DNA from 2 places in the Neorhizobium sp. S3-V5DH genome. Region 2 is predicted to be linked to the other one. Evidence: predicted binding sites of a transcription regulator. Region 2 holds the regulator's gene; the other holds the start of a gene.

Region 1 (5,633 bases), on a different contig from region 2:
GGAAATCGAGAAGATATTGGTGATTTCGCCGGATTGGCGGAGCGGCTGCAGATTTTCCTCGATCCGCTGCATCTGGTCGCGGGTGAAGTCCAGGCTGACGCCTTGCGGCGCCGTCACCCGCAGCATGACGGAGGCGCGATCCTCGCGCGGCGTCAGCTCGCTCTTGACGAGACCGAAGACATTGTAGGCCGCAACCGCGAAGATGACCGAAAAGACGATGACGACAAGCGGCGCATTGAGGCAGGCCCTTAGCGCCCGGGCATAGAGACCGGCAAACGCATTGCCGAACGAGCCGAGAAGTCCGTGATGCTCCTTGATCGGCTTCGTCAGCATGCGCGAGGCCAGCATCGGGCAGAGCGTCAAAGCGGTGACGGACGAGAGCGCCACCGAAAAGGCGAGCACGAAGCCGAATTCCTTGAACAGGCCGCCGATCTGGCCCGGCAGGAAGGAGAGCGGAATGAAGACGGCGGCAAGCGTTGCAGTCGTCGCGATGACCGCGAAGAAAACCTCCTGGGTGCCGAGCACCGCCGCCGCACGCGGACCCATGCCCTCGGCCCGTCGCCGGACGATGTTTTCCAGAACCACGATGGCATCGTCGACAACAAGGCCAGTCGCCAGCACCACGGCGAGCAGCGTAAGGATATTGATCGAGAAGCCGACCAGGTAGATCGCGACAAGCGTGCCGATCAGCGCCACCGGCATGGTCAGCGCCGGGATGAGCGTCGCCCGCCAATCCTGCAGGAACAGGAAGATAACCACGACGACGACGACCGCCGAAAGGATCAGTGCAATTTCCACCTCGTGCAAAGCGCCCTTGATGAAGGTCGCGTCGTCGCTGCTGACGGCGATACGCGTGCCTTCCGGCAGCGTCTTCTGCATTTCCGCAACGGCATTCCTGACGCCTTCGGAAATGTTGAGGGTGTTCGACTGCGCCTGGCGGATGATGCCGAGGCCGACGCCCTGCACCCCGTTCGAGCGCAGCACGGTGGTGCCGTCATCGGGGCCGAGCGAGACGGTCGCCACGTCGCGGATCCGCACGTTCGGCGCGATCAGGACATTCTCGAAATCCCGCGGCGTCGTAAGGTTTGCGGTGGCGCGCACGACGATGTCCTGAGTGGTGCTTTCGATCGATCCCGCCGGCACGTCGAGTGCGGCGCTGTCCAGCGCCTTGGAAACGTCGGCCACCGTCAGGCCCCTGCCGGCCAGCGCCGCCTGATCGACGTCGACGCGGAACACCTTGTCCTGGTCGCCGTAGAGTTCCACGTCGGCGACGCCTTCGACGGCGGCGAGCCGATCGACGATTTCGTTGTTGACGAGCTGGGTGAGGTCGTCCATCGACAGCTTCGACGAGGTGACCGCAAGCCGCATGATCGCCTCGGAATCGGCATCCGCCTTGACGATGCGCGGCTCGTCGGCGTCGTCGGGCAACTGGTTGACGACGCGGCCGACGGCATCCCGGACATCGTTTGCGGCGTCGGAGAGATCGACAGAATCGGAAAATTCCATGGTGACGCGGCTGGAGCCGAACTGCGACTGCGAGGAGAGCGCCTTCAAGCCGCTGACGCGAGCGACCGCGCCCTCGATGACCTGGGTGACCTCCTGGTCCATGGTCTGCGGCGAGGCGCCGTCATAATCGGTGCGGACCGTGATAACCGGCTGATCGACATCCGGCAGTTCGCGCACTTCGACGCCTGCGAGCGCGGCAAGGCCCGCAACTACCAGGAGCGTGTTCAGAACCGCGGCGAGGATCGGCCTGCGGATGAAAAGCGCGGTGAAGGAATCGCCGGCCTTTTCCGCGCTTTTGTGTTCTGCGCTCTCGTCGCCAGCGCCTGGAAGTTCGATCCTCATTGGCGCGCCACCTCTGCCGTTTCCGGAGCTCCGGGGACGCGGACCGGCGCCCCTTCCCTCACGCGCTGCAGTCCTTCCGTCACCACCCGGTCGCCTTCCTTCAGGTCTGATTCGACAAGCACCGTATCGGGATTGCGCTGAACGACACGCACGCGGGTCTTGACCGACTTGTTGTCCTTGACCTGCCAGACATAGGAACCTTCGCCATCCCACTGGACGGCGAGCGGATCGACGGCGGGGTAGGTTTCACCCGGAAAGCGCATGCCGACGCTGAAGGCCATGCCTGCGCGCAGCACATCGCCCGGATTTTCGACCCGGGCGCGAATGCGCATGGTGCGGCTTGCCGGATCGACACGGTTGTCGATCGCCTCGACCTTGCCGGTGAAGACCTGGCCCGGGCGGGCGATCGATGTCGTCTCGACCGGCTGGCCGGGCTCTATCGCGACGGCGAAACGTTCGGGCGCCCAGAAATCGACGAGGATCGCCGACCGGTCGTCGATCGTCACGACGCTGGTCTGGGTGGTGACGTTGTCGCCGATATTCACCGCCACAATGCCGGTTATGCCGTCGATGGGTGCGACGATATCGCGACGCCTGAGATTGAGCTCGGCCGTGGAGAGCGCGAGCTTGGCCGCTTCCTCCGCGATCTGCGCATCCAGCACATCGAGGCGGGAAACCGATTGCAGGTTGCGGTAGGAGGCGGATTTTTCCTGCGCGCTTCGCAAGGCAACCTGGGCCTTGTCGCGCTCGATCACCTGCTCGTCGTCATCGAGCCGGGCGAGAACCTGGCCCTTCACGACCTTCTGACCCGACGTCACCCTGATCTCACCGACCGTGCCGGTCGCCTGCGGCATCACGACGACCGACTGGATCGCCTCGCCGCTGCCGATCGCCGAAAGCCGGTCGTTGACCGTGCCGATGGTGACGGGCTGCACGGCGACGAGCGTCGCCCGATTGCCGCCCTGGCCACCTTGTCCGCCCTGACCGCCCTGGGCTGCTTGCGTGCGTTGACCGCCGGCCGCCGGTGCCGCAGCCCCGCCTGCCGGCTGCGGACGAATGGCGGCGACGACCTGCCCCGGCACTCCGTATCTTGTCAGCGTCTCTCCCGCGCTCGGAACCATGAAGACCCACAGGCCGAGGGCAAGGACGATGACACAAAGACACAGAAGGAGTTGTTTCCAAATCCGCATTCAATACTCCGGCAAGGCAGGCGGGATGCAAGTCGTGCGCCAAGTATCCTTTTTTGCGTGTGCACAAGCAATGGAAGAATGCCGACCTTACGGAAATGTAACCTCACGGGATTTCACGCTTTTGTTAGATCGGATGCATACATGGACTGCCAGTATCCGGTGCCGATCGAAACCTCCGCCGCCGCTTCTCCACAATTTGGCCCTCTCCCTCGCAGAGACTGGGAATAAAAGAGGAACATTTTCTGGTCTTTCGGGTCCGAATCATTACATTGGCCGCATGAGTAACAGTTTCGACGATATTCCGTTCTTCGATGAGGAACCGGCGCCGCGCAAAGCGCCCGCTCCTCAGGGGAACGGCGGGCTTGGCATCGCCGCCCGCGCCATGGCAGCCCGCGACCAGTCCCGCGCGGCACCCGACTATCTCTCCGGCCTCAATCCCGAACAGCGCGAGGCGGTGGAGACCATCGACGGCCCGGTTCTGGTACTCGCCGGCGCCGGCACCGGCAAGACCCGGGTGCTGACCACCCGCATCGCCCATATCCTTGCGACCGGCCGTGCCTTCCCCAGCCAGATCCTTGCCGTCACCTTCACCAACAAGGCGGCGCGCGAGATGAAGGAGCGGATCGGCGTTTTGGTCGGCGGCGCGGTCGAGGGCATGCCCTGGCTCGGCACCTTCCACTCGATCGGCGTCAAGCTGCTCCGCCGCCACGCGGAACTTGCCGGCCTCCGCTCCGACTTCACCATTCTCGACACCGACGACGTGATCCGGCTGATCAAGCAGCTGATCCAGGCCGAGGGGCTGGACGACAAGCGCTGGCCGGCCCGCCAGTTCGCGGGCATGATCGACACCTGGAAGAACAAGGGCCTGCTGCCCGCCGACATTCCCGAAGGCGACGCACGCGCCTTTGCCAACGGCAAGGGCCGCGAGCTTTACGCCGCCTACCAGGCGCGGCTGAAGACGCTGAACGCCTGCGATTTCGGCGATCTCCTGCTGCATCCGATCGCGCTCTTCCGGCAGAACCCTGATATCCTGAAGGACTACCACAACCGGTTCCGTTATATCCTCGTGGACGAATACCAGGATACCAATACGGCGCAATATATGTGGCTGAGGCTGCTCGCGCAGCGACCGAAGGGTGTGGCGCAGAACGTCTGCTGCGTCGGCGACGACGACCAGTCGATCTATGGCTGGCGCGGCGCGGAAGTGGACAACATCCTGCGCTTCGAAAAGGATTTTCCGGGCGCCAGGGTGATCAAGCTGGAGCGTAACTACCGCTCCACCGAACATATCCTCGGCGCCGCCGGGCATCTGATCGCCCATAACGAAGGCCGGCTCGGCAAGACGCTTTTCACCGACCGCGTCAACCCGGACGACGAGAAGGTGATGGTGCATGCGGCCTGGGATTCAGAGGAGGAGGCGCGCGCCGTCGGCGAGGAGATCGAACAGCTTCAGCGCGGCGATTCCGACGGCAGGAAACATGCGCTGAACGACATGGCGATCCTGGTGCGCGCCTCCTTCCAGATGCGCGAGTTCGAAGATCGGTTCGTGACGCTCGGCCTCAACTACCGGGTCATCGGCGGCCCGCGCTTCTACGAACGGCTCGAAATCCGCGATGCCATGGCCTATTTCCGGCTCGTCTGCCAGCCGGCCGACGATCTGGCCTTCGAGCGGATCGTCAACACGCCGAAACGCGGCCTCGGCGACACGACCGTGCGCTACCTGCACGACTATGCCCGCGCCCGCGACGTGCCGATGCTTGCCGCCTCCACCGAGATCATCGAGACGGACGAACTGAAGCCGAAGGCGCGCAAGGCGCTGTTCGACGTGGTTCAGAGTTTCAGGAACTGGCAGACGCGCCTCGAAACCACGCCGCATACCGAGCTTGCCGAACAGATCCTCGAAGAGTCCGGCTATACGGACATGTGGAAGAACGACAAGTCGGCGGAAGCGCCGGGCCGGCTCGAAAACCTCAAGGAACTGGTCCGCTCGATGGAAGCCTTCGAGTCGATGCGCGGTTTCCTCGAACACGTCTCGTTGGTCATGGATGCCGAGCAGAACGAGGACATGGATGCCGTCTCGATCATGACGCTGCATTCGGCCAAGGGGCTCGAATTCGACACGGTTTTCCTGCCCGGCTGGGAGGAAGGGCTTTTCCCGCACCAGCGGGCGCTCGACGAAGGCGGCCGCTCGGGGCTCGAGGAGGAACGCCGCCTCGCCTATGTGGGCATCACCCGCGCCAAGCATCGCTGCCACATCTGGTTCGTCTCGAACCGCCGCATCCATGGCCTCTGGCAATCCACCATGCCGTCGCGCTTCCTCGACGAACTGCCGCAGGCGCATGTTGACGTCGCGGTCGCCGAGAGCAATTACGGCGGCTACGGCGGGCGCGGCGGCTACGGCCAGTCGCGCTTCGATAAGGCCGATCCCTTCGCCAATTCCTATTCGACGCCGGGCTGGAAACGCGCTCAGGCGAACAAGACCGACGCCACCCGCGACAACTGGGGCACCCGCTCCGGCCATGCGGTCGAACGCATCGGCTACGGCGAAAGCGGCCCGCGCGGCCGCACGATCGAAGGCGAACTGGTGGCGAAATC
Region 2 (5,633 bases):
CCGCACTGGTCATTATCGCCGTATCTCCCTCGGAAATCCTTGGGCCGAGCTTTCAGATGTCCTTTGCCGCCACCGCCGCGCTGGTCGCTGGTTACGCGCTTTGGAAGCATCGGTCGAAAAAACATGACCCGGAGCCTCTGCCGTTTCGTCACCCGGTGGTCATGCCGATCACGGCGGTCTGGAATTTTACCGCCGGCATCTTCGTGACCTCGTTGATTGGGGGCATATCGACCGCGATTTTCTCTGTCGAGCATTTCCACCGCATCGCGACTTATGGGCTTGCGGCCAATCTCGCCGCCATGCCGGTCATTTCCTTCGTGGTCATGCCGGCGGGATTGATCGGCATGCTGCTGATGCCCTTCGGGCTCGATGGGCCGTTCCTGAAGCTCATGGGCCTCGGCCTGGAAGCGGTGATTGCGATCGCCAGGCATGTGGCGGCCTGGGGCGGCGATGTAGGCATCGGCCGCCAGCATCCCTGGTTCCTGGTCGTCTCGACGGCAGGCTTTCTTCTGCTGACGCTACTGAGAACCCGGCTCAGATACTTGGGTATTCCTCTATTGGTGGCCGGCTTGTTGCTGTCATGGCAGGAGCGGTCGAGATCCCTTCCGGATCTCCTGATCTCCGAGGATGGCACCATGATTGCCCTGACAGATGGTAATGGCATCGCCACCAATCGCACCCGTCCCGCGGAATTTGTCTATGATCAATGGAAGCGGGCGCTTCTGCTGGGGGACCCGGTGAAACCGGAATTGCTGCCAGCGAAAGACAAGTCTCCGGCCGGAGACAGGCTCCCGGAGGGAAAGTCCGGAGGAAATCCGCTGCCTTCGAACAGTCTCGGCGAGCGTGCTGAATTGACGACGGAGGAGAGAGAAACGTCAAGCCGCGGGATGAAGCAGGTACCGGTCGGCCGGTTCATCTGCACCCCGCGAGCCTGGTGCGCGTCAAAAACCGCCGCAGGCGCTGTAGTCGTTCATGTGGAGGACGCGCGTTATGCCGGCGTCGCCTGCGACGCTGCGCATATCGTCGTCGCTCCACGTGCCAGGTTTGACCGCTGCCGTTCCGGAGCCCTGATGATCAACGGCAACGCGCTGAGGATCGCAGGAGCGCTCGAACTGTTTTTTGATGGTTCCGCGGACATCCACCGCTGGCGGCTTCGTGCAGCGCTCCTTGGCCAAGACCGCCCATGGACCCGCCATCGCCATTACGACTGGCGGCGCCAGATCTTCAGCTCATCCCTGCCGGAACCGCTGGGCAAACTGGTCAATGATAGCGGCGGATGAGACCCACAAGCTTACCCTGGATCTTGACCCGGTCCGGCGGGAAAATCCGCGTCTCATAGGCCGGGTTGGCGGCTTCCAGCGCGATCGACGCCCCGCGGCGACGGAAGCGCTTGAGTGTCGCTTCCTCCTCGTCCACCAATGCGACGATGATATCGCCCGGATTGGCCGTATTGCCGTTGCGGATGATTACGGTATCGCCGTCGAGGATGCCGGCCTCGATCATCGAATCGCCCTTGACCTCCAGCGCATAATGTTCGCCCGACCCGAGCATCTCGGCAGGGACGGCGATGTCGTGCGTATTGTTCTGAATCGCCGAGATCGGAACGCCGGCCGCGATGCGGCCCATGACGGGAACCGTGGTTGAGTTGGAACTATCGTCGTTGGCGGGGGGCTTCGCAGAGGCGGCAGCCGGTTGCGGCTTGCCAAGACTGCCTTCGATGACGCTGGGCGAAAAGCCCCGGCGCGGCTGAATGCTGGGCGCATAGGCTTCCGGCAGCCTGATGACTTCCAGGGCGCGCGCCCTGTTCGGCAGGCGGCGGATGAAGCCGCGTTCCTCGAGCGCGGTGATCAACCGGTGAATACCCGACTTGGACGCAAGGTCGAGCGCATCCTTCATTTCGTCGAAGGAGGGCGGTACGCCGGATTCCTTCATCCGTTCGTGTATGAACAGAAGCAATTCCTGCTGTTTGCGCGTGAGCATTTTCGGCACCCTCAAGAGTCGGAAACAAATCAAGAACGGACACTATATGTTCCATATGTGTTCCGCAAGTCCCTAAATTTTCGTGAAGTATGATGATTTTTTCTTCATAGATGTCTGCAAGATATCTGCTTCGTTACCACTTGCGCACGGCGTGCCCGCTGCCATTTTAGCTTTGCGATTCTGAAATTCCTGGGGGCCTCGCTTGAACGCAAGATCGATCGATCATCTCGTACTGCCGGTGGCGGACCTTGCGTTCGCGCGTTCGCGGCTCTCCGATCTCGGATTTACTGTCGCACCGGATGCATTTCATCCTTTCGGCACTGCCAATGCTTGTGTGTTCTTCTCGGATGGTACCTATCTGGAGCCACTGGCGATCACCAACCGCCGTCACGCGAGCGCTGCCGCCAAGCGGGGCAATGTCTTTACCGCGCGCGATCTCGCCTTTCGAAAAGGGCGCAACAGGCAGGGGCTTTCTGCCCTGGTCGTCGCGTCGCAGGATGCCGTCGCCGATCATGCCCGGTTCAGGCTGCGCGGAATTTCCGCCGGCGACATTCTGGAGTTTTCGCGCACGGTAAGGATGCCTGACGGTTCCGAGACAGAGGCGAGCTTTCGGCTGGCATTTGCAGGCGATGACCGGGCGCCCGAATTTTTCCTGTTCTCCGTTCAGCGCCTTGCTCCGCTGCCGTCCGACCGAGGCGAATTGGAGCGGCACGCCAATACGGTTGTCGGTTTGAGCGAGGTCATCCTGTCCGCTCAAGCGCCGTCCGACTTCGCCCCTCTGGTCGAGGAAGTGTTGATGGCCCGGGGGGAGGTGGAGCCCGGTTTTCTGAAATTGGCCGCCGCAAACGCGCGGATTCGCATTTTGGGAAATGATGATCTGGAGGCGGAATTTGCGCTCCCGCCGGTCGCTGGTGCAGATGGTTTGCACGGCCGAGCCGTCATCTTCAAGACGGCCGATCTTGCCGTGACAGAGATCATCCTTGCTGCTAATGACGTGGCATTCGTCCGCCGCGAAGGCCGCGTTCTGGTCCAGGCGGCACCCGGCCAGGGTGTTTTGTTCGGCTTCGAGGAATAGATTTATGGAAGTTTCTGCCAATCCACGCGTCCTAGTCGGCGAAGGAAAGGGCCAGGTGGTTTTTGCACAGGATGCGCGCCTGTCCTTGATCGCCGGTCCCTGCCAGATGGAGAGCCGCGACCATGCCTTCATGATCGCCGGCACGCTCCAGGAACTCTGCGGCAAGCTCGGCATCGGCCTCGTCTACAAGTCGTCCTTCGACAAGGCAAACCGCACCTCGATTTCGGGAAAGCGCGGCATCGGGCTGGAAAACGCCATGGAAATCTTCGCCGATCTGAAGAAGGAATTCGGGTTCCCCGTTCTGACCGACATCCACACCGAAGAACAATGTGCGATGGTCGCAGGCACTGTGGACATACTGCAGATACCGGCCTTCCTCTGCCGCCAGACGGATTTGCTTGTCGCCGCCGCGAGGACCGGCCGCGTCATCAACGTCAAAAAGGGCCAGTTTCTCGCCCCCTGGGACATGAAGAACGTGCTTGCCAAGTTCACCCAGAGCGGCAATCCGAACGTGCTGCTGTGCGAGCGCGGCGCTTCCTTCGGCTACAATACGCTCGTTTCGGACATGCGGTCGCTGCCGATCATGGCGGCCATGGGTTCGCCGGTTGTGTTCGATGCCACCCATTCGGTTCAGCAGCCGGGCGGGCAGGGAGGCTCCACGGGAGGCCAGCGGGAATTCGTGGAGACTTTGGCGCGCGCGGCTGTTGCGGTCGGCATTGCCGGTCTTTTTGTCGAGACCCATCAGGATCCCGACAATGCTCCCTCCGACGGCCCCAACATGGTGCACCTGAAGGATATGCCGAGGCTGCTCGAAAAGCTTCTCGCCTTCGACGCCATCGCAAAGGCGGCTTGAGAAATTTCTCAGCCAGCCTTTTGAAGGCCTGTCGCCGGCCGGTGACTTCCGGCTGTCGTGGACTGAAGCTTGAAGCGGGATAGAAGGCGGTTGAGCTTGGCCGCCTCTTCGCCGAGTTCATGGCACGCAGCACTTGTTTCTTCCACCATTGCAGCGTTCTGCTGGGTTACCGTGTCCATACGGTTGATCGCGGTATTGACTTCCTGGAGTGCCGTCGACTGTTCCGAGGAGGCCCGCATGATCGAGCCGATGAGGTCGGTGACCTTGGCGACCTGGCCGTCGATGTCGCCCAGCGCCTCGCCGGTGCGGTTTACGAGTGACACCCCCGCCGCCACCTGGCTCGCGGAGGTTTCGATCAGCCGCTTGATTTCATGGGCAAGATTGGCCGAGCGCCCGGCGAGATCGCGGACTTCCTGCGCGACGACCGCAAAACCCTTGCCGGCTTCGCCGGCACGCGCAGCCTCGACACCTGCGTTGAGCGCTAGCAGATTCGTCTGAAATGCGATCTCGTCGATCACGTTTATGATGCTGCTGATCTGGGTGGAGGAGGCCTCGATCTGCTCCATCGCCACCACGGCATCCCGCACGACACCCGCAGAATGGGCGGCACCCTGCTGAGCGGCCGTCATCATGGTATTCGCCTCTTGCGCTCTTGCCGTCGCATTTCTCATGGTGGCGGTAATCTGGTCGAGCGCCGAGGCGGCCTGTTCCAACGATGCTGCCTGATGCTCAGTGCGCTGCGCCAGGTCGTCGGTGCCGTTAGCGATCACGCCCGAACCGGTCCGCACGGTTTCCGTTACCCCGGAAATTTCCTGCATGACGGAATAGAGTGTGCGGATGCTGGAGTTGAATTCCTCCCGCAACTCCTCATAGGCCGCCTGGAAAGGATGATCTATCTGCACCGTCAGGTCGCCCTGCGACAGTCGGGAGAGGCCGGCCCGAAGATGCGAAATGACGCTCTCTCTTTCGGCCTCTTCGCTCGCCTTGTCCTTCGCCAGCGCCAGATCCCGTTCGGCCTGCGCCTGCCGGTCGGCTTCCTGCCGCAGCCGGATATTGTCGCGCTCCTGTCCCGATTGGCGGAAGATCGTGACGGCCTGCGCCATCTCGCCGATCTCGTCCCCGCGGCCGCTGAAGGGCACGTCCCGCGAATAGTCGCCGCCTGCCAGCACTGTCATGTAGTCGCGCATTACAGACAGCGGCACGATGGCGCGGCGGCGGAAGAGATAGAGCCCTCCGACCAGCAGAAGCACGGAAGCGGCAGCTGCGGCAAGCGTGATCGATGAAAGAAGCTGCGTCTGTTCGGTCGCATCCTTCTCCGCATCCGCGAGGAAGACGTTCGCCATCTCCACGAGCTCGTTGACCGCCGCTTCATGCACATGAAACTGCGTGGCGAGCTTCTCGAAGGCGGCGCCGACGACTGGCGTATTGCCGGCGAGGATTGCGGGCGAGAGCTCGTCTTTCATCGTCTTCCAGAAGTCGTCGCCTTTCACAAGCACGTCCGCGAGAAGCTTCTGCTTGAGGTCCGCACTGAGCGCCGTTTCCTGCCAGTATTTCCGGCGGTCCGCGTAGGCCGGCTTCAGGACGGCCGCAATACGTTCGAGATTGGGTTTGGCGGCAGCTGGTCTCTGGACCGCCTCGAGCGCCAGCATGTAACTTTCCACCAGATAGAGAGGTGGCGGCAGGATATCGGCGACGAGATCCTTGCCGTAGATGATCTGCCGGTAG

Evidence for each region. The regulator LexA, encoded in region 2, represses DNA repair genes until DNA is damaged. The targets are predictions, from matches to a motif close to TGTTCNNNNTGTGTTCNG.
Region 1: the regulator LexA is predicted to act here: its motif matches at 3,259-3,276, upstream of EDE09_RS21375 (UvrD-helicase domain-containing protein).

Annotation. Positions count from the first base shown of each region.
Region 1 covers NZ_SMCL01000019.1:12,002-17,634, reverse strand. The annotation lists gene EDE09_RS21385 (efflux RND transporter permease subunit) at 1-1,848, opposite strand, end outside; gene EDE09_RS21380 (efflux RND transporter periplasmic adaptor subunit) at 1,845-3,038, opposite strand; gene EDE09_RS21375 (UvrD-helicase domain-containing protein) at 3,316-5,633, shown strand, end outside.
Region 2 covers NZ_SMCL01000022.1:37,279-42,911, forward strand. The annotation lists gene EDE09_RS22910 (ComEC/Rec2 family competence protein) at 1-1,280, shown strand, start outside; gene lexA (transcriptional repressor LexA) at 1,261-1,980, opposite strand; gene EDE09_RS22920 (VOC family protein) at 2,183-3,055, shown strand; gene kdsA (3-deoxy-8-phosphooctulonate synthase) at 3,060-3,908, shown strand; gene EDE09_RS22930 (methyl-accepting chemotaxis protein) at 3,917-5,633, opposite strand, start outside.